Regions from separate parts of the Pelosinus sp. IPA-1 genome, predicted to be linked through region 3. Evidence: riboswitches for the same ligand, from Rfam matches in the RefSeq annotation. Region 3 holds a riboswitch; each other region holds the start of a gene.

Region 1 (5,089 bases), on a different contig from region 3:
AGCGAGTGCCTCCTCGTCAAATACCCTGCGGGGTTGAAACTTATTAGGAATAATCTGATTGATAGAAATATTACTGACAAGAGGCTTTTCCTCTACAGAATTAGAGCCAGAAAATAGCGCATCGAGACCACGCCCTAATCCTCTCTGTGAGTTATTACTCATCATCAATCACCTCTTTCGCCAAATCAGTGTATACTTCAGCACCTTTAGATTTAGGATCATATCGAGTTATCGGTTGTCCATGACTTGGAGCCTCACTAAGGCGAACATTACGAGGAATAATTGTTTGATATACCTTGTGACGAAAATGACTTTTAACTTCATCTACAACTTGAATGGATAAATTCGTCCGAGCATCAAACATGGTCAGAACTACACCTTCTAAGGATAATGCAGGATTCAAGTTTTTCTGTACTAACGTTATGGTGTTCATTAATTGGGATAATCCTTCTAGTGCATAAAATTCACACTGAATTGGTACTAATACTGAATTAGCCGCTGTTAAAGAGTTTATTGTTAATAATCCAAGGGATGGTGGACAATCGATAATAATATAATCATAATTATATTTGATTTTATCCAATACCCTTTTTAGTTTTGTTTCTCGTGACATAATGGAAACTAATTCTATTTCCGCCCCTGCCAATTGAATTGTAGCGGGTAATAATTTTAGATTTTCAATTTTTGTTTGTAAAATAACGCCTTCTATTGGAGTATCATTTACTAAGACATCATAAATAGATTGTTTAATTTTTGTTTTATCAAAACCAAAGCCGCTAGTAGAATTTCCTTGTGGATCAAGATCAACTAATAGAACTTTTTTACCTAAGTCTGCTAAACATGCACTCAAATTTACAGAAGTTGTTGTTTTCCCAACGCCTCCTTTTTGGTTGGCAATTGCAATTACCTTTACCAAATAGTTCACCCCATATTCTCATTTATATTTTAAGAAAGACTACGAAACGGCACTTTCGCTGCTAATTTCTATAATGCTAATTCATTCCACATTCTTAAGAACATTTCCTGCAAAAAAACCGTCATCTTAAGCAAAAGCACTATTATTTAAGTAACTTATAATAAAATAGTAAAGTAAAATGGCTAATCCACAATCTTCTTCGTTAAAATAGGTATTTTATACCTTTAGTGTATAAATGATACGCTATAAATATCAATATGATAAATTAAAAATATTGACAAGCCTTTGTTTTTAATTTATCATAATATCCAATTTAATAAATACTCTTATCTAGAGTGGTCGAGGGACTGGCCCTATGACACCCAGCAACCGGCAGTAATGCAAATGGTGCTAAATCCAGCAGAATTCAATTCTGAAAGATAAGAGGAAAGAACGGATTAAAAAAACAGCCTCTTTCCTCAACAAGGAAAAGGGCTGTTTTTTTATCCTATTATAATATATAAACCTAAGAACAGTTCTTGTTTTTGTTATGATGAAGCCAAAATTTTAGATAAGCCTGTTGCTTTTCAATAACTTATAATAATGTGAGGTTAATTATGAAACTATGTGATCTATTTAATCGAGAAAAAACCCTTGTCTCTTTTGAAATATTTCCACCAAAACAAACGGTTACTTTAGAATCGATTTTTAAAACTACCGAAGGATTACAAACATTAAACCCAGACTTCATAAGTATTACCTATGGTGCTGGCGGTAGCGCCTCGGATCGCACTCTTGAAACTGCAGATAAAGTCAAAAATACCTATCATGTAGAAGCTCTAGCTCATTTAACTTGTATCAATTCGCAAAAAGATGATATTGATACAGTGCTTAACCAATTGCAAGCCCATAATATTCAAAACATATTAGCTATGCGCGGCGATTATCCCCTGGACAAAGGGTCCCTAAAGAATATGACAACAACCTTTCCTTACGCAAAAAATCTAATTGCCCACATAAAATCCCAACATGATTTTTGTATTGCAGCTGCTGCTTATCCAGAAGGTCATTTAGAATGTCCTAACCTTGCGGAAGACACGGTTCATCTGAAAGAAAAAGTAGATAGTGGTACCGATTTTCTCATTACTCAAATATTTTTTGATAATGCTGTCCTTTATAACTTTCTAGATCGAATCAGACAAGCCAATATTACCGTCCCCGTTTGCGCGGGGATTATGCCCCTACTAAATAGTAGGCAAGTGGCTAGAATTCATGGTCTATGCGGAGCATCCATTCCAAAACCTTTGCAAAGCATTATTGAAAAGTATGAAAACTCGCCAAATGATTTTGAAAAAGCTGGAATAGAATATGCTTGTAATCAAATTACCGATTTAATTGCCCATAAAGTAGATGGCATACATCTATATACTATGAACAAACTAGAACAGTCTAAAACTATCATTCAAGAAACAGGGCTACGCTAACTAGCAGACTACCTAAGGAGGAGTGTTATGCCAATCTACAATCCAGCATTGAAAAATCTAGATATGAAAGAAATCAAGCGCTATTCTGGACTAACCAAGGCTTCCGAGTTTCCGCCCCATTTACTAGAACAAGCTTGTACTGAGGCACAAATAATATCACAGCCTAAAGTAGTATGGCAAATTTACGATTATAATCCAAACACTGCTACTATAATGAGTCCAGAGCCGCTAACCCTGTCATCAATAAAAATAATTGAACACTTGAAAAATTGCCTACAAGTAATCGTAATTGCTGTTACAATAGGATCTAGATTAGAGGAAATGGTAAGTGAATACTTTACAAAAGACGAGTATACCCTAGGATTATTACTAGATGCAGCTGGTACAACAGCTGTTGAAGTGGCGGCGGACCAAGCATGTGACTTACTTAGACAACAAGCAAATCAAAAGGGTTATTCGACCCTCTTCCGCTTCAGTCCTGGTTACGGTCAATGGGATATTACCGTACAACCCCAAATTCTATCTTTGGCTCATGCCTATGAAATCAATGTAACCGCGACACCCTCTTGCATGTTATTACCACGAAAATCCATTACTGCTATAATCGGACTCACCCCTAATATTTGTCAGAGTGCCCCTACTTCGCCTGCCAAAAAGGCTAACTGTCAACAATGTCAACAAGTAAACTGCTTAGCGAGAAAGGATTGAACTATTTATGATTTATATTTTTGATGGTGCCATGGGAACTATGTTACAGAATGCTGGATTACCAGCAGGTTCTTGCCCGGAGTTATGGAATATAGAGCAGTCTGCTGTTATTACTAGCATACATAAAAGTTATATTGATAATGGTGCAGACATTATTGAAACAAATACCTTCGGTGCAAATCGGATAAAATTAACACATTATGGCTTACAAGATAAAGTACAAGCACTAAATACCGCGGCTGTAAAAGCGGCACGGGCCGCTTGCAGGCCAACAACCAAGATAGCAGGTTCTGTAGGACCTACCGGAAAATTAATTTCCCCGCTAGGAGATTTAACCTTTGACTCCGCTTATGACGTTTTTTATGAACAAATTTGTGCATTAGATCAAGCTGGCGTAGATATGATTTTGATTGAAACTATCATTGATATCCAAGAAATGCGCGCAGCCCTATTAGCTGCCAAAGCAGCTTCTACTAAACCAATTATTTGTCAGATGTCTTACGGTGCAGATGGACGCACTGTAACAGGTACAGATCCAGTTACAGCTGCTATCATATTAGAAGCTATGGGTGCAGATGTGATTGGTGCCAATTGTTCCTTAGGACCAGCTCAACTATTACCGATTGTTGAACAATTGGCTCAAACCACCAGTTGTCCTATTAGTATTCAATCGAATGCTGGTATGCCTAGTCTTATAAACAAACAAACCGTTTTCCCTATGGGGCCAGAAGAAATGGGCCAATGGGCACAAAAATTAGTTGCCGCAGGCGCTCAGTATATTGGAGGTTGCTGCGGCACTACTCCTAAGCATATTAAAGCAATTCACGAAGCAGTCAGTCACCTCTCGGTAACAACCTTGTCTACTAAGCAACAACTTAATAAAACAACAGCTTTAACCAGCCGCAGTAAAACAATTTATCTTGGTGCTAACCATCCCACAGTTATTATCGGGGAACGTATTAATCCTACAGGCCGCAAACAACTAGCTGCTGATATTGCCTCAGGTCAATTTATCTCTGTTAAAAAAGAAGCCTTAGCCCAAATTCGTGCTGGAGCGCATATTCTTGATGTTAATATGGGGGTTCCTGGTATTAACCAAGCGGAAGCTATGGAATACGTAGTTCAAGAGTTATCCATGCTTGTAGATGCTCCCCTAGTCATTGATACCACCGATTCTAAGGCTTTAGAAGCTGGCCTTAAGGCTTACCCTGGCAGAGCACTTATAAACTCTATCAGCGCAGAACCTGAGCGTTTGGAAACATTCCTACCTTTAGCCAAGAAATATGGCGCTGCCGTCTTATGTTTACCAATTAGTCCCAAGGGTGTGCCTAAAACAGCCCAAGAGCGTCTACAGGTTACAAAACAAATTATTCATGCTGCTTTTGCTGCAGGTCTCAGACCATGTGATTTCGTTTTAGATGCCTTAATTCTGACAGCAGCTGCGGATGCCCATGCCGGCATGGAAGCATTGACAGCATTAAAACTTTACCGAGAGCATTTAGGTTACCCAACGACGATGGGACTTAGTAATATATCTTTTGGTCTTCCTCGTAGAGACGCCATTAATGCAACCTTCTGCGCCATGGCTCTAGATGCAGGCCTAGATGCTCCTATACTAAATCCTTATGACCCGCTTATGCAGCATACTTTAGCAGCCTCTTCCTTACTTCTCGGTCATGACGCCAATGGAAGATCTTACAGTATGCAGTATGCACCCAATAAGCAGACAGAGGAAGAAGAAAGTCGAAATGTACCGAAAAATATCATTGATCAAATTCGTCAGGCTATAACCTCAGGAGAAAAAGAGGCTGTTGTTCCTTTAGTACAGCAAGCACTGGATGAAGGAATCAATTCTGTTGCAATTAGCGAACAAGCCTTAACAGCTGCCATGAATGAAGTTGGTACTGATTTTGGCAGTGGACGATGTTTCTTACCACAAGTATTACTTGCCGCAGAAACTATGCGTGCTGCTTTTCTTACGATAAAGAAAGTTTTACCTGCT
Region 2 (5,089 bases), on a different contig from region 3:
CTGACACTGAACCAGCAAATTTACCACCAATGTCAAGACAAGCAGCCCAGGATGCATTAAAAGTAAATCCAAGAGATCCGAGGGAGATTGTCAACCACAACACGTTCATGGAAGGTGTTGTCGCTACGGCTCCTAAATAAAGTGTCATACAACACAGAATCAATCCAGAAATCCCTAACAAGGTTCTTGACTTATACCGAGAAACACCTGACGCTACCAGCTTATCACTGATATAACCACACGTAGCCGTTACGATACAAAGTGCAGCCCAAGGAAATGAAGCGGCAATTCCCATCTTTTGCAGTGAAAAATTTTGTGCCTCCATTAAGTATAAAGGCAACCAGGCCAAAAATACAAACATAATATAGTCTGTTATAAAATATTGAATCCCAATAGCCCAAAATTGAGAAGATCCTAAGAAACTACGCCATGGTGCCAATTCTTTTTTATCAGCATTCGCACTGAGGCCTTCTTCTATATAATCAGCTTCCGCCACATCAACATAAGGACTGGTCCGAGGCGAATCCTTTGCGAGCCAATACCAAAGTCCGGCAATGACTAAACCTAACACACCAAAAATCACAAATACAGAGCGCCAGCCAAAAGCCATCATTAAGGCTACGGTAAGAGTTGGGCCAACAACCGGTCCAAAAAATACACCACTTAACATGAAAGAAGAGGCACGTCCTTTTTCACTAGGATTAAACCAACGATAAATAAAACGTCCTATAGCTGGCGCCATAGGTCCTTCACCTAAACCAAACATAGCACGAGTGGCAGCGAAAAAGGTAAAGTTACTACAAGCGCCCGTCAATGCGGTAAATATGGACCACCAAGTAGCTGCTATAGCCAAGACTCTACGATGTCCCCAAAACTCTCCCATAATACCACCTGGTATTTGCATAAATGCATAACCGACAAAGAAAGCGGTTTGTATTAAACCCATATCCATTTTACTAAAACCTAATTCCTGCATAATGCTTGGAGTGGCTACGGATAAATTTACTCTGTCCATGTAAGAAACAAAACTAATAAGAAACATAAGTCCTGCTAAGGTCCATCGAAAATTGGTTTTTTTCTGATTCATAAAATTTACCTCCCGGAATAAGCATCTAAGTCCTTCTAAGAGAGACCCTTTTCCATTAAATACATTATACGTTTGTAAAGTTTACATGTCAATTGACAAAAGAATCTGTCTTTTTAAACCTACTTGACATGACCTAGATCGCATGCTACTATTATTTTCAATAACAGCATATATTCATCAAGAGTTAGCTGAGGGATTGGCCCGATGAAGCTACGGCAACCACCGCATACTGCGAACGGTGCCAATTCCAACAGGAGTATTCCTGGGAGATGAAGATTATTTTGAAATAAAATCTTCTTCATCTTATGAAGAAGATTTTTTATTGTAAAGAAAAAGGAGTAAGTAGCATGAACCATAATTCACAACCAACCCAGGATCTAAGAAAATACGCCTCAGAAAAAGCTAGCCGCTTTACAGAATCAGTCATTCGGGAAATGTCTCGTATTGCCACTGCTCATAAAGCCATCAATTTGGCACAAGGATTTCCGGATTTTCCTGCATCAGATGAAATCAAAGAAGCTGCTGTTAAAGCAATCTTAGAAAACCACAATCAATATGCTATTACTTGGGGTACCAAATCCCTAAGAGATGCCATTGCCAAGAAAAATAAACGAGATTACAACCTTGACATTGATCCAGAAAAACAAATTACCGTGTGTTGCGGTTCTACAGAAGGAATGGTGGCAACGCTTTTGGCGACGATTAACCCTGGAGATGAAGTTATTATTTTTCAGCCGTTCTATGAAAATTACGGCCCAGATGCTATACTCTGCGGTGCAACACCTAAATATGTACAATTACATCCTCCAACGTTTTCCTTTAATCAAGAAGAATTAATCGCCGCTTTTTCTGAACGCACAAGAGCTATTATTATTAATACTCCCAATAACCCAACAGGTAAGGTGTTTAATCGAGAAGAATTAGACTTGATTGCTAAGCTTTGTATTCAATACGATGTTTTAGCGATTACTGATGAGATATATGAACATATCATCTATGACGAAATCAAACATATTCCTCTATCTACCTTACCTGGTATGGCAGATAGAACCATTACTATTAATAGTATATCCAAAACCTACAGTGTTACAGGTTGGCGTATTGGTTATGTTATTGCATCTCCTGAGATAAGCCAGTCCATACGCAAAATGCATGATTTCTTAACAGTAGGTGCAGCTGCACCGTTGCAAGAAGCTGCTGCTCACGCCATGGGTTTTGCTGCTACTTATTACGAAAAGTTAGTCGATTTTTATAGTCACCGCCGGGACTTTATGTTAAAAGAATTAGCTGCCATCGGTTTTGAGTGCATTCGTCCTGATGGAGCCTACTACATTATGGCTGATATCGCCTCCTTCGGCTGGAAAAACGATATCGACTTTGCTCGCTACTTAGCTGAAAAAGTTGGCGTTGCAGTCGTGCCAGGTTCTAGTTTCTATCAAGAAAATGCCAATGACAAACATCGTTTTATACGTTTTTGCTTTTGCAAACAATTAGCCACACTGGAAGCTGCAGTAGAAAGATTGCAAAAATTAAGATAAGACTTGGCTTAGGCCAAGTCCTAAGACGCAGGCGGAAGCCTTGTCGTTCTTACTTGGAATTAAGAAAGTGTTATACTTTCTGATTCCGTAAAATAATCCATTGAATTATTAAATAGGAGGTATATTCATTATGAAGAAATCAATTAAGTTTATTTCCCTTTTGTTAACCCTCATCTTTATCCTAGGCTTATCTGCTGGGTGCAGTCAACAAAGTACAGCAAAGATAGAAAAACCACTTAAAGTAGGCGTTACTGCTGGCCCCCATGCAGAAGTAATGGAGCAAGTAAAAAAAATAGCTGAAAAAGACGGCCTAAAAATTGAAATTGTTGAATTTAATGACTACATTCAACCTAACGTAGCTTTAAATCAAGGTGATATCGATGTTAACAGTTTTCAACATAAACCTTACCTTGATAACATTATCAAAGATCGCAACTACGATATCATATCCTTAGCAAATACAGTTATTTTCCCAATGGGTATTTACTCTAGTAAATTAAAAAATATTGCCGACCTACCAGTAAACGCTGTTGTTGCTATTCCTAACGACCCTACAAACGGCGGAAGAGCTCTGCTATTGTTAGAAAAACTTGGCCTCATTAAACTAAAACCAGGAATTGGCCTTAAGGCAGCTGTTACTGACATTGTTGAAAATCCTAAGAAAATTGTAATTAAGGAGTTAGACGCCGCACAAATTCCTCGTTCCTTAGCTGACATGGATGTTGCCGCCATTAACACCAACTATGCAATTACCGCTGGATTAGTACCTACTAAAGATGCGATTGCCATTGAAGATATTAATTCCCCATATGCAAATATCATTGCCGTACGTAGCAAAGATAAAGAAAACCCAGCCGTACAAAAATTAATAAAAGCATACCACTCGGATGAAGTAAAAGCATTTATACAAGAGCACTTTAAAGGTTCTGTAACAGCCGCTTGGTAAAAGTTAAATATATGTAATATGTAAAAAACTGCCCTTGGTTAAAAGGGCAGTTTTTTACATATATTTACGTTGTACTCTAACTAATCGTGCTGATAGACATATCGCGCCAAAAGCTAAACCAACAATCAATCCAATCCAATAACCAAAAGCTCCTAGCCAGGAATGATGCGCTAAGACATATCCGAGGGGCAAACCTACAACCCAGTAAGAAATCATCGCCATAATAAATGTAATGCGTACATCTTTATAACCTCGTAACGATCCTTGTACTGGTGTAGCAATTGCATCAGACAATTGAAAAAATACTGCATATAGTAAAAATTGTTGTACAAGATTACGAATTGCTACATCTTCTGTATATAAACAGGCTACCTGCTCATTCCAAAAATATAAGACTAGAGCAGCAAGCACAGCCATAATCAATGCGATACCAATCCCAATATAACTATACTGCCTAGCATCTTTGTATCTTTTACCTCCTACTTCAAACCCAACGGCAATGGTTAATGCCATGGAAATGCTCAAAGGTATCATATAGATAAGGGCCGCAACATTAATCGCTACCTGATAAGCAGCAATGGTGGCTTCGCTAAATTCACTCATAAGCAGGGTAATCACTGCAAAGATACTCGTTTCACAAAAAATAGCACTACCAATTGGTATCCCAATTCTAAGCTGTTCTTTCCATACAGAAAGAGAGAATCGATAAAACTGACTAAATATATGGTAGGTCTTAAACGGCTGCCGGTACTGTATGACGCAGGCACTGATGATAACAATGCACCAATAAGTAATTGCTGAAGCCCATCCAGCCCCTACACCACCTAACTGTGGAAAACCAAACTTGCCAAAAATAAGTACATAGTTAAATAAGACGTTAATTGGTAAGGCAACCATAGAAATTAGCATCGTTATGTTTGTATAACCCAAGGTATCAATGAACGAGCGAAGCACTGTCGATATAAACAAAGGTATAATACCAAAAGAAATAGCTTTCAAAAAATTTTGCGCAATATCATAGGCTACAGGATTAAGCTCCATCTTATTCAAAATAGGCTGGACAGCATAGGCACCACCAATTATTACAACGACTCCTATCGCTACAGCTAGATATACAGCTTGAATTACAACAAAGGGAATTTCCTCTTTTCGTTTGCCACCAAGAAGTTGAGCAACGATGGGAACCACTGCAAATAGAATTCCGTTTAGCCCTGTGAAAACAGGCATCCACATACTTGAGCCAATGGCAACGCCTACCAAATCATTTGCACTAGCATGTCCTGACATCATAGTATCAAAGAAAGTCATGGCACACATGAAAACCTGTGTCACCAAAATAGGAATTAAAATAATCGTAAACTGTTTTGTTTTTTCCTTTAAGGAATATGTTTGTTCCATATCTCACACCTATTATTTATTTTTTTACTACATCGTTTTCCACAAGGTGTAAAGAATGCCATTTCTTCCACTCTTGCCAGGAAAGCATGGCCAAAAATAATAAAACTCCGAGGCAAACGA
Region 3 (5,089 bases):
TGTATATCAATATGCAACTGGTTATTCAGCAGCAACGGCCTTTGCTGAAAAATTACAAACAGAAGGTAAGACGGCCCAAGAACGCTACAGTACCTATTTCTTAAAAGCTGGTGGTTCAGATACACCAATCAATATTTTAAAACATGCTGGTGTAGATATGTCTACCCCTGAGCCTATCGAAATTACGTTACAGAAATTTAATCGGCTATTAGATGAATTGGAAATGTTAATGAAAGAAGAATAGTTCATAATTAAATAGTATCTTAATTTAACTAAAATGGCGCCAGATCATTCCTTGATCTGGCGTCATTTTTGCTATTATAAGCTTTTAAATTGGGGGAGATATTCTTTGTGAGCTTCTAACATTTCATCAAATAAAACTTTAGCCATTTTATCGGAAGCGACCAACGGGTTCATTGTCATAGCTAGTAAAGCTTTATTATAGTCGCCTGTAACAGCTGCATCAATAACTACTCTTTCGAAGGATTTAATCTGTTGTACTAATCCGTTTATTTGTATGGGAAGCTCACCGATAGCAATTGGTTGAGGACCATCTTTAGTGATCACACAGCTTACTTCTACAATGGAGTCAGGCGAAATTCCGGCAATTGCCCCATTATTTCTCGTATCTACGGGTTGAATATCACGCTTGTCATTATATATTGAATTTATCAATCTACAGGCTGCATCGCTATAGTAGGCTCCACCACGTTGTTCTAATTGTGGTGGTTTTATGTCCAAATTCGGATCTTTATACAATTCGAACAGGTCATCCTCCAGTTTTTTTACTGTTTCAGCTCTAGTTTCCCCTTTGGCAAACTCTTCTAATTCCTTTTCCAACATTTCATCTTTTTTGAAATAGTATCTGTGATAGGGACAAGGTATTACATTTAATCCTAGTACAAATTCAGGTATCCAATTAATATTGATAACATTTTTTACAGTACTCGGCATCTTGCCAGCAGCAATATTATCAATCACTGATTTGGTAATGTTCTCACCATCTAAATATGCATTTAAACCAAATACCATATGATTCAAACCGGCAAAGTCAATTCGAATTCTACTGTGTTCAACATTGTATAGTTTGGCTATTGCCATTTCCATGCCAATAGGTACATTACATAAGCCGATAACCTTCTTATTTTTCCCATATCTCAGTACAGCTTCCGTGATCATTCCTGAGGGATTGGTGAAGTTGATTAGCCAAGCATTTGGGCATAATTCTGCCATATCTTTATCAATTTCAAGTATGACTGGAATAGTTCGCAGTGTCTTAAACATCCCGCCGGCACCATTGGTTTCTTGTCCAATATAACCATGGTTTAATGGAATTCTTTCATCCTTTATTCGTGCATTTAAGAGGCCTACGCGAAATTGTGTCGTTACAAAATCCGCATTGGGCAGAGCCTCTCTTCTATCTAGAGTCGTGTGTATTTCCATTGGTACCCCGGATTTTTTGACCATTCTTTTAGCAAGATCACTTACAATCTTTAATTTTTCTTTGCCTGCGTCAATATCTACTAACCACAGTTCGTGAATGGGCAGTTCATCATATCTTTTTATGAATCCTTCAATAATCTCCGGTGTATAACTTGAGCCGCCACCGATTGTCACAATTTTTAACCCCTTCATAATAAAACCTCCTAATATACTCGGAATTTTTATCTCTAGAATAATCATATAGTTCTACCAGAAGGAGCGCAATTACGATAAAGTAAAACTGTACTAGTACAGTTTTACTTTAAGAGAAGGGAATACGCATTAGCTATTCCTCGTAGTGAGATAAAAGAACTTCTTACCCTTTTTCGGAGAATGGAGGCTGTATTTTGTCCAGAATAAGGCAATCACAACAGGGTCATAATAAGTGTATATCGATTATGGGAGGCTTGGTTGTGAGCAATCAAATAATATTATGGTCTATGTTAATTCTTCCTTGGCTAACTCTCTTCTTCATGCCTAGAGAGGAAATTAAGCGATGGATGCCCGCAGCCTTGTTTGTAATAGTAACGAATACTTTAATTGTTGATGTAGGCGTTACTTGGAAGGTATGGGAGACCCGTGAGAATGTTTATCCGCTTAGCGAAATGATAAGTTTTGTTTATGGTGCATTGCCAATCGGCGCGATGTGGATTCTCAAATATACTTATGGGCGGTTTTGGTCGTATGCAATTGTTCAGATCATAGGCAGTTTACTATTAATCCTTTTGGTACAGCCCTTGTTACACCGCCGAGGAATATTCGTGTGGCTTGACGAAAATGCTCTTGCGGGGATTGGGGCATTTACAACGACGGTCGTGCATTTAATTTCCGTCTATATTTATCAAATGTGGCAGGATGGTATATTATTCTCCTCCGAACGAATCAATATCTCTCCTAACTTGCAGCCAACGGCAGCTAAGCCGCTAGACAAGAATGAACAAGATAAAAATCCGTAGGAAATCACCAATACATGGTTGCTATTAGCGCTACATCATGATATAGTAATAGCACTAGGTTTACAACGTTACAATTAAATATTAAATCTTATCCAGAGTGGTGGAGGGACTGGCCCAATGACACCCAGCAACCGGCAGTAATGCAGTGGTGCTAATTCCAGCAGGAGCAATCCTGGGAGATAAGAAGGTTTACTATGTAATAAAAACCCTTCTTATTTATAAGAGGGGTTTTTTTATATTTGAGATGGTGAGGAGAGGGTATATGGATGCTGTTAGATAACAGCCGTAGCATGCAGACAACGTTAACTTACTTTCCAGGATTTAAGTGGCGGCCTTATTTAAAGATGGCTAAAGTAGCTGATACAGAAAATCCCTTGTACCTCAAATTAGGGGGGATATTAAAAGAGGTTATTGTAGCATATGAAACCTATGGACATATATCTGAAAACGGCGATAATGTTATACTCTTACATCACGCCTTGACAGGTGATAGTCATCCAGCCGCCCATAACCAGCATGACGAAAAAGGTTGGTGGGAACCACTGGTTGGTTCAGGGTGCCCCCTAGATACAGATAAGTATTTTATTATTTGTGCCAATGTGCTTGGTGGTTGTCAAGGGACAACAGGTCCAGCTTCCCCTAACTTAGAAAATGGGCTGGCTTATGGCATGGATTTCCCGGAAATAACTTTATTAGACATGGTACAGGTACAGAAACGATTACTAGATTTGCTGGGGATTAAACATGTTAAGTTAATTATTGGCGGTTCCATGGGTGGAATGCAATCTTTGGAGTGGGCTGTAACCTATCCTGATTTTATGGATGGTGTTATGGCAATTGCCGCTCCAGGATATTCATCTTCTCAGTCCATTGCTTATAATAAGGTAGCACGGCAAGCTATAACTCTTGACCCAGGTTGGCAAGGTGGAAATTACTATGGCGGGAATGGTCCAGAAAAAGGATTAGCAATTGCCCGATCGGTAGGTATGATTACCTATCAATCCGAATTGTCTATGGAAGGAAAATTTGGACGGAAACGCCGCAATGGATGTTTTGAAATTGAAAATTACCTAGATCATCAAGGTAATAGCTTAGCGCGCCGTTTTGATGCGAATTCTTACTTATATTTACTACGAGTCTTAGATTATTATAATTTGTCAGATAGCTGTAAAAGCTATGAGGATGCTTTAGCCCAAATTACGGGGAAAGTAATGGTTGTGGGGGTAAGTTCTGATATTTTATATCCTCCTTACCAGCAAGAAGAATTGGTGGAAGCTATGCGCGATTGCGGAGTGGATGCCGAGTATGCCTTACTTGAAAGTCCTCATGGTCATGATGGTTTTTTAATTGATTTTCATTTATTAAGGCCCTTGATCAATGAGTTTATAAAAAAGCTAACTATAGGTAAAGTAACTAAAAACTAGGAGGATGTATAACATGTCAGTACAAGAAAAATTACGTTTTGATTCATTAGCCGTTCACGGTGGTCAGGAGCCAGATCCGACAACAGGATCACGAGCAGTTCCCATTTATCAAACTACTGCTTATAATTTTCGTGATAGCGAGCACGCTGCCAATTTATTTGGTTTAAAAGAGTCTGGTAATATTTACAGTCGCTTGACTAATCCTACTACTGATGTCTTAGAAAAACGCATTACAGCTCTTGAAGGTGGAGTCGGAGCTTTAGCCTTTGCTTCAGGGCATGCTGCAATTAGTGGAGCCATCTTAAACATTGCCCAAGCAGGGGATGAAATTGTCAGCTCTTCAACTCTTTATGGCGGTACTTATAATATGTTTTCCTATACTTTGCCTAATTTAGGGATTAAGGTAACCTTTGTTGATCCAAGGGATCCAGAAAATTTCCAAAAGGCGATTACGCCAAAGACAAAAGCGTTATATGGTGAAGTGATTGGAAATCCCAAAATTGATATTTTTGATATTGAAAAAGTTGCTGAAGTGGCCCACCGAAATGGTATCCCATTAATTGTTGATAGCACGTTTGCTACACCTTATTTATGCCGTCCTCTAGATTTTGGCGCAGATATTGTCGTTCATTCTGCTACAAAGTTTATTGGCGGGCATGGTACATCTATGGGTGGTTTAGTGATTGATGGTGGTAAATTCAATTGGGATAATGGAAAGTTTCCTTTATTGAGTGAGGCAGATCCAAGTTATCATGGACTAAAATATACGGAAGCCTTAGGACCTTTGGCTTTTATCATTCGCCTGCGAATCCAAGTGCTGCGCGATTTAGGAGCGTGCCTCAGCCCGTTTAATAGTTTTCAATTTTTGCAAGGGTTAGAAACTCTTCATTTACGTATGAAACGTCACTCCGAGAATGCGCAAGCCGTTGCTGAGCATTTAGCAAAACATGAAAGTGTGAGTTGGGTAAGCTACCCAGGATTGACCAATCACCCAGATTATAATTTGGCGAAAAAGTATTTTCCTCGTGGAGCAGGAGCTATATTAACCTTTGGCATCAAAGGTGGATTAGAAGCTGGTAGAAAATTTATTGATTCCTTGCAGTTATTTTCCCTATTAGCAAATGTTGGAGATGCTAAGTCTCTTGTCATTCATCCTGCAAGTACCACTCACTCTCAGCTCACATCAGAGCAACGTGCTAGTGCTGGAGTACCGGATGACATGGTACG
Region 4 (5,089 bases), on a different contig from region 3:
CATTAGGAATGGCAACTTTAGCGCCAGCAGCAAGTTCGTTTAGATTTTTAATTTTCTTAGAGTAAATACCCATCGGTTCGATATGCACTGCTGCAGTATAGGTTAATGCCAAATTACGTTCTGTAGAAAATTTAGTAAGGTAAGGAATGTGTTGAAAGAAGTTTGCATCTAATTCTTTTTCAGCCACAGCAATATTTGGTTTTACGTAATCAGTAAATTCAACGATTTGCAAATCAATGCCCTCTTTAGCTAAAGTTGGTTTAATTACATTTAAAATTTCTGCATGAGGTACTGCCGTAGCGCCAACTTTTAGTACAGTAGCTTTACTTGCTGGACTTGCAGGAGCCTTTTCTTGGCTGCATCCGCTCACTAATAGACCTAAACTAAGAATTCCAATAAGAACAAGAACCAGTTTTTTCATTATTTATAATCCCCCTGAAATTTTTTTATAGAAAGCACCTAAAAACTCAATTCGTGCTGCTCCTATTTTTTGTTGAGACGATTGGATAGATAATCGCCAGTGGACTGTACGATTTGTACTTGTGCAATTAAGATAATAACAGTGATTAACATGATATCAGCCCGGAAACGTTGGTAGCCATAGCGAATGGCTAAATCTCCTAAACCGCCGCCGCCAATGGCTCCAGCCATGGCCGAGTAGCCAATAAGACTAATAATTGTTAATGTTAATCCAAGTACAATTGCGGGCATAGCTTCTGGAATTAGGACCTTTGTAATGATTTCTCTAGGAGATGCGCCCATGGCTTGTGCTGCTTCAATGACACCATAATCAACTTCCTTGAGAGCTGATTCTACGATACGAGCGACAAAAGGGATGGCGGCAATGCTTAGTGGGACGATGGCCGCATTGGTGCCGATGGAAGTACCAACTAATAATCGAGTGACTGGAATAATAGCTACCATTAAAATAATGAAGGGTGTGGAGCGAGTCGCATTTACAATAGCCCCTAATATTCGATTAAGGGAAGTATTTTCAAGAATATGTCCTTTATTCGTAGTTACTAAAATAATACCTAAAGGTATACCAATGAGAGCTGAGATAAAGCTAGAAACAGCAACCATATAGGTAGTTTCCCATAAGGATTTAACCAGCAACGCGAGCATGTCTTGCGACATAACCAATCACCTCAATTCCTAATTCACGTGTTTTTAAATAACTAAGTGCTTGCTGAAGAGCTGCCTGTTCACCTGATAGTTCTACAATTAATGTACCAAAAGGAGTTGTTTGAATATGATCTATGTTCCCGTATAAAATACTGGCATCAATGTTAAAACGACGAATCATACTAGAAATAACAGGTTCTTCGGTAGAGTGACCAATAAAGGATAAACGCAAAATAAGATTGCTATCAGCAGTAGGTACTGGTGATAAGGTAATATCATTGAAGAAGTCTGGTAAGTTATGATTGATGATAGCACTAATAAATTCCTTAGTAGTATTTGCTTGGGGTTGAGTGAAAATATCAATTACATTGCCCTGCTCAATGATCCTGCCCCCCTCAATGACTGCAACCTGATTACAGATTTCTTTGATAACCTGCATTTCATGAGTAATAAGCACGATCGTGAGTTGGAATTTGCGGTTAATATCTTTTAATAATTCTAAAATAGACTTGGTTGTTTGGGGGTCAAGGGCAGAAGTGGCCTCATCGCACAAGAGTACTTTAGGGTGATTTGCTAATGCCCTTGCAATACCAACCCGTTGTTTCTGCCCGCCGCTTAGCTGAGATGGATATTGATCCTTTTTATCAGTAAGTCCAACTAATGCGAGTAAATGCATAACCTCTGTATCGATCTCTTCTTTACTACGCTTTGCCAGTTCTAAGGGGAAGGCTATATTTTGATAAACCGTCCGAGAAGATAGTAAGTTGAAGTGTTGAAAGATCATGCCTATTTTTTTACGCTGTTCTCGTAATTCTTGTTCGTTTAAAGACGTTAGTTCTTGGTCATCCACTATTACAGTACCTTTAGTAGGACGTTCTAACATATTAATGCAACGGATTAGTGTGCTTTTTCCAGCGCCACTTGTTCCGATAATCCCGAAAATCTCTCCTTGTTCAACAGTTAAATTAACTCCATTTAAAGCGTGAATTGTGCCGTTGTCGCTTTGGTATACTTTTTCTATATTTTCAAGTCTAATCAATGGAATCTTTCCCTCCTTATAATCTTTTGATGCATAAAAAAACCGCTTCACAATAATGAAGCGTGCTATCAATCTGAATTGCGCTTCATCTGCCAGGATTAGATCCTGTGGAATTGGCACCGTTTCACAAAAGTGAATGGTTGCCGCAGCTTCATAGGGCCATTCCCTCAACTGCTCTTGATGAAAAAATATTAACTTGTTGAAACATATATTATCATTTTTGAAAAATGGTGTCAAGAAAAAAATCACTTTGCAAATTAGGAATGGCAATGTTATAATTTCACTAAGTAAAGCTTAAAAGGGATAAAGGATTTATCCTACAGTAGGAGGAAAGAAATATGGCTACGAATCCCAAGTTGAAAGATGAACTGACAGATCAATTATTCCGTTCTATATTACTGCTAGAAAATGAAGAAGAATGTTATCAGTTTTTTGAAGACATTTGTACAGTAAGTGAATTGAAGTCTCTTGCCCAACGGATGGAAGTAGCACGGATGCTAAAGGCTGGTCATACCTATGATGATATTGTCGACAAAACAGGAGCAAGTACTGCAACGATTAGTCGAGTAAAGCGTTGCTTGAATTATGGTGCAGATGGATATAAGTTTATGTTAGAACGAATTGAAAGCCAAAATAAGTAGGGTCAGAAAATATTTCAACTAAGTTAGGAGTGTTTATTTTTATGGGTCAAGATGAATTCGTGCCACAAATTCCCTATGGTACAAGAGATTTTCTGCCGAAAGAAGCTAAGCAGAAACGCGCTGTAGAAGGGGCTTTAGCCCATTTATTTGCTAGTTGGGGCTATGATGAGGTTGTGACTCCGACGATGGAATATTTAGAAACAATGGCTGTAGGAGCTGGCAATGAGCTAGAACAGCATATGTTTAAATTCTTTGATAAGAACAACCGAATCTTAGCGCTTCGCTCAGATATGACGACTCCTATGGCGCGGGTTGCAGCGACTCGTTTTAAGGAAAGTCCCAGTCCAATGAAATTATTTTACTTAACAAATGTATTTCGTTATGAGCAAGCTCAGGCTGGAAGACAATGCGAATTTTATCAAGCTGGTGTGGAAATTATGGGAGTTTCTGAGCCTACCGCTGATGCAGAAGTCATCGCGTTGGCTGTAGAAGCCATGCTTACATCCGGGTTACAAAAGTTTCAAATTGGTTTGGGGCAAGTGGATTTTATTAACGGTATAATGGAACAAAGTGAGCTTTCTCTCTCTCAAAGACAACAGGTAAAACAAGCTATGGTGACAAGAAATTTAGTAGGATTAGATGAAATTCTTGTCAATAGCGGTTTACCAGAAGGAGAACAAAAGTTACTTAAGAATATACCATTACTTCATGGTACAAAAGAAATGCTTAAAGAAGCTTATAGTATGGTAACCAATGAGAAGAGTCGCAAGGCTTTAGATAATTTATCTGCTATCTATAGTTTGTTAGAAAGTTACGGCGTTGCCCAATATGTAGATTTTGATTTAGGAATTATTCGTGATTTTGAATATTACACAGGTATGGTGTTTGAATGTTACACACCAGGACTTGGTTTTCCCATATGTGGTGGCGGCCGGTATGATACTATGTTAAACTCTTTTGGTATGAACTCTGGTGCTACTGGTTTTGCCTTAGGTATAGAACGCGTATTGTTAGCACTAGAACGTCAAGGTATTATTGGTACTCCCAATTGCAAAAGTGTTTATGTTGGTTGGGGAGAAGATAAGTTGGCAGCGGCCATTGGACAAGCAGAATCATTGCGTAAATCAGGTCAATGTGTAGAACTTGCTTTGATTCCTCAGTCAAAAATAGCAGCTGAGACCAGTCAAAGAAGCAAAGGTTATGTCAGTTTGGTTTATGTAGAGTAATAGGTGGATGGATACATGTTTAACCGACTAAAACAAGTAATTGCTGCACTTACTGCAAAGATTACACAAGAAGATAGAAATTTTGTAAGCTTCTATTTAAGCTCCCCTGCCGAGGGATTATTTTGGAATATGAACGTACCTGATCAAAGGCATGCCCTTAATGTAGCCTATACAGCTCTTGACTTAGCAAAAAGCCACCCTAAAATCGACGCTATACTGTTAGTGAAATGTGCTTTACTCCATGATGTAGGGAAAATTAAGAATGATGTTAGTACATTTGATAAGATTATCACTGTAATTGGACACCGTCTGGCTCCGAGTTGGGCAAAAAAATGGGGTAGGCTAGGGCGAGGCAATAAACTAAGTAATCTTCGCCATGCATTTTATGTCTATTTTCATCATGCTGAACGCAGTGCCGCTATGCTAAGGGACATTGGTGAATGTCCTCAAATAATTGAAATTGTTAGGATACATCATAAAACTCCAGCAGAGAATGATCCGCTGGAGTTAGTGATACTTAGAAAGTCTGATAATATGCATTAGGGCTATATAGCTAATTAATAGCCCTTTTTCTTATCAATACAATTTAACATTTCTTTACTTTCAAGGAAGCGGGAGAGATTGTCAGTGAAGAGCTTAATGGCGCGGTCAAGATAATTGGGTGATAAGGCTGCTACATGTGGGGTAATAATCACATTTTCCATGTTCCATAGAGGGGAAGTATCTGGCAAAGGTTCTTCATCGAATACATCTAAGCCAGCGCCTTTTATTAGGCCCTGCTGTAGAGCAGTCGCCAGATCTGCTTGCTGAATGATACCGCCCCGAGCAATATTAATGAGGTAGGCTGACGGTTTCATAGCAGAAAATTCTTTTAGCGTAAATAAATTTCTGGTTTCGTCTACCAAAGGTAGAGCAATTACTACGAAATCGGAAAGGGAAAGTAATTCATGGAGCTTTTCGGGAGGATATAGTTCATCTACGAAGAGCTCTTTTGTCATTGTTTGTTTGCTGGCGAGAACCTGCATACCCATTCCTTTTGCTTTTTTCGCAATTTCTCT

What was found. Region 3 has a riboswitch for S-adenosylmethionine ahead of metX (homoserine O-acetyltransferase MetX). Riboswitches for the same ligand answer to the same signal wherever they lie in the genome.
Region 1: another riboswitch for S-adenosylmethionine. It lies ahead of metF (methylenetetrahydrofolate reductase [NAD(P)H]); the one in region 3 lies ahead of metX (homoserine O-acetyltransferase MetX).
Region 2: another riboswitch for S-adenosylmethionine. It lies ahead of QSJ81_RS01425 (pyridoxal phosphate-dependent aminotransferase); the one in region 3 lies ahead of metX (homoserine O-acetyltransferase MetX).
Region 4: another riboswitch for S-adenosylmethionine. It lies ahead of QSJ81_RS03480 (methionine ABC transporter ATP-binding protein); the one in region 3 lies ahead of metX (homoserine O-acetyltransferase MetX).

What each region holds. Positions count from the first base shown of each region.
Region 1 covers NZ_BSVC01000005.1:399,461-404,549, forward strand. The annotation lists gene QSJ81_RS14685 (ParB/RepB/Spo0J family partition protein) at 1-165, opposite strand, end outside; gene QSJ81_RS14690 (ParA family protein) at 155-925, opposite strand; SAM riboswitch class I at 1,240-1,342, shown strand; gene metF (methylenetetrahydrofolate reductase [NAD(P)H]) at 1,513-2,379, shown strand; gene QSJ81_RS14700 (methionine synthase) at 2,407-3,087, shown strand; gene QSJ81_RS14705 (homocysteine S-methyltransferase family protein) at 3,095-5,089, shown strand, end outside.
Region 2 covers NZ_BSVC01000001.1:321,958-327,046, reverse strand. The annotation lists gene QSJ81_RS01430 (MFS transporter) at 1-1,087, opposite strand, end outside; SAM riboswitch class I at 1,259-1,363, shown strand; gene QSJ81_RS01425 (pyridoxal phosphate-dependent aminotransferase) at 1,435-2,625, shown strand; gene QSJ81_RS01420 (MetQ/NlpA family ABC transporter substrate-binding protein) at 2,756-3,571, shown strand; gene QSJ81_RS01415 (MATE family efflux transporter) at 3,626-4,969, opposite strand; gene QSJ81_RS01410 (poly-beta-1,6-N-acetyl-D-glucosamine biosynthesis protein PgaD) at 4,986-5,089, opposite strand, start outside.
Region 3 covers NZ_BSVC01000002.1:481,243-486,331, forward strand. The annotation lists gene pepF (oligoendopeptidase F) at 1-244, shown strand, start outside; gene QSJ81_RS06035 (6-phospho-beta-glucosidase) at 319-1,635, opposite strand; gene QSJ81_RS06040 (hypothetical protein) at 1,896-2,438, shown strand; SAM riboswitch class I at 2,524-2,624, shown strand; gene metX (homoserine O-acetyltransferase MetX) at 2,705-3,862, shown strand; gene QSJ81_RS06050 (homocysteine synthase) at 3,876-5,089, shown strand, end outside.
Region 4 covers NZ_BSVC01000001.1:755,391-760,479, forward strand. The annotation lists gene QSJ81_RS03470 (MetQ/NlpA family ABC transporter substrate-binding protein) at 1-421, opposite strand, end outside; gene QSJ81_RS03475 (methionine ABC transporter permease) at 484-1,137, opposite strand; gene QSJ81_RS03480 (methionine ABC transporter ATP-binding protein) at 1,106-2,164, opposite strand; SAM riboswitch class I at 2,247-2,351, opposite strand; gene QSJ81_RS03485 (YerC/YecD family TrpR-related protein) at 2,503-2,805, shown strand; gene hisZ (ATP phosphoribosyltransferase regulatory subunit) at 2,847-4,031, shown strand; gene QSJ81_RS03495 (HD domain-containing protein) at 4,047-4,574, shown strand; gene QSJ81_RS03500 (D-2-hydroxyacid dehydrogenase) at 4,589-5,089, opposite strand, start outside.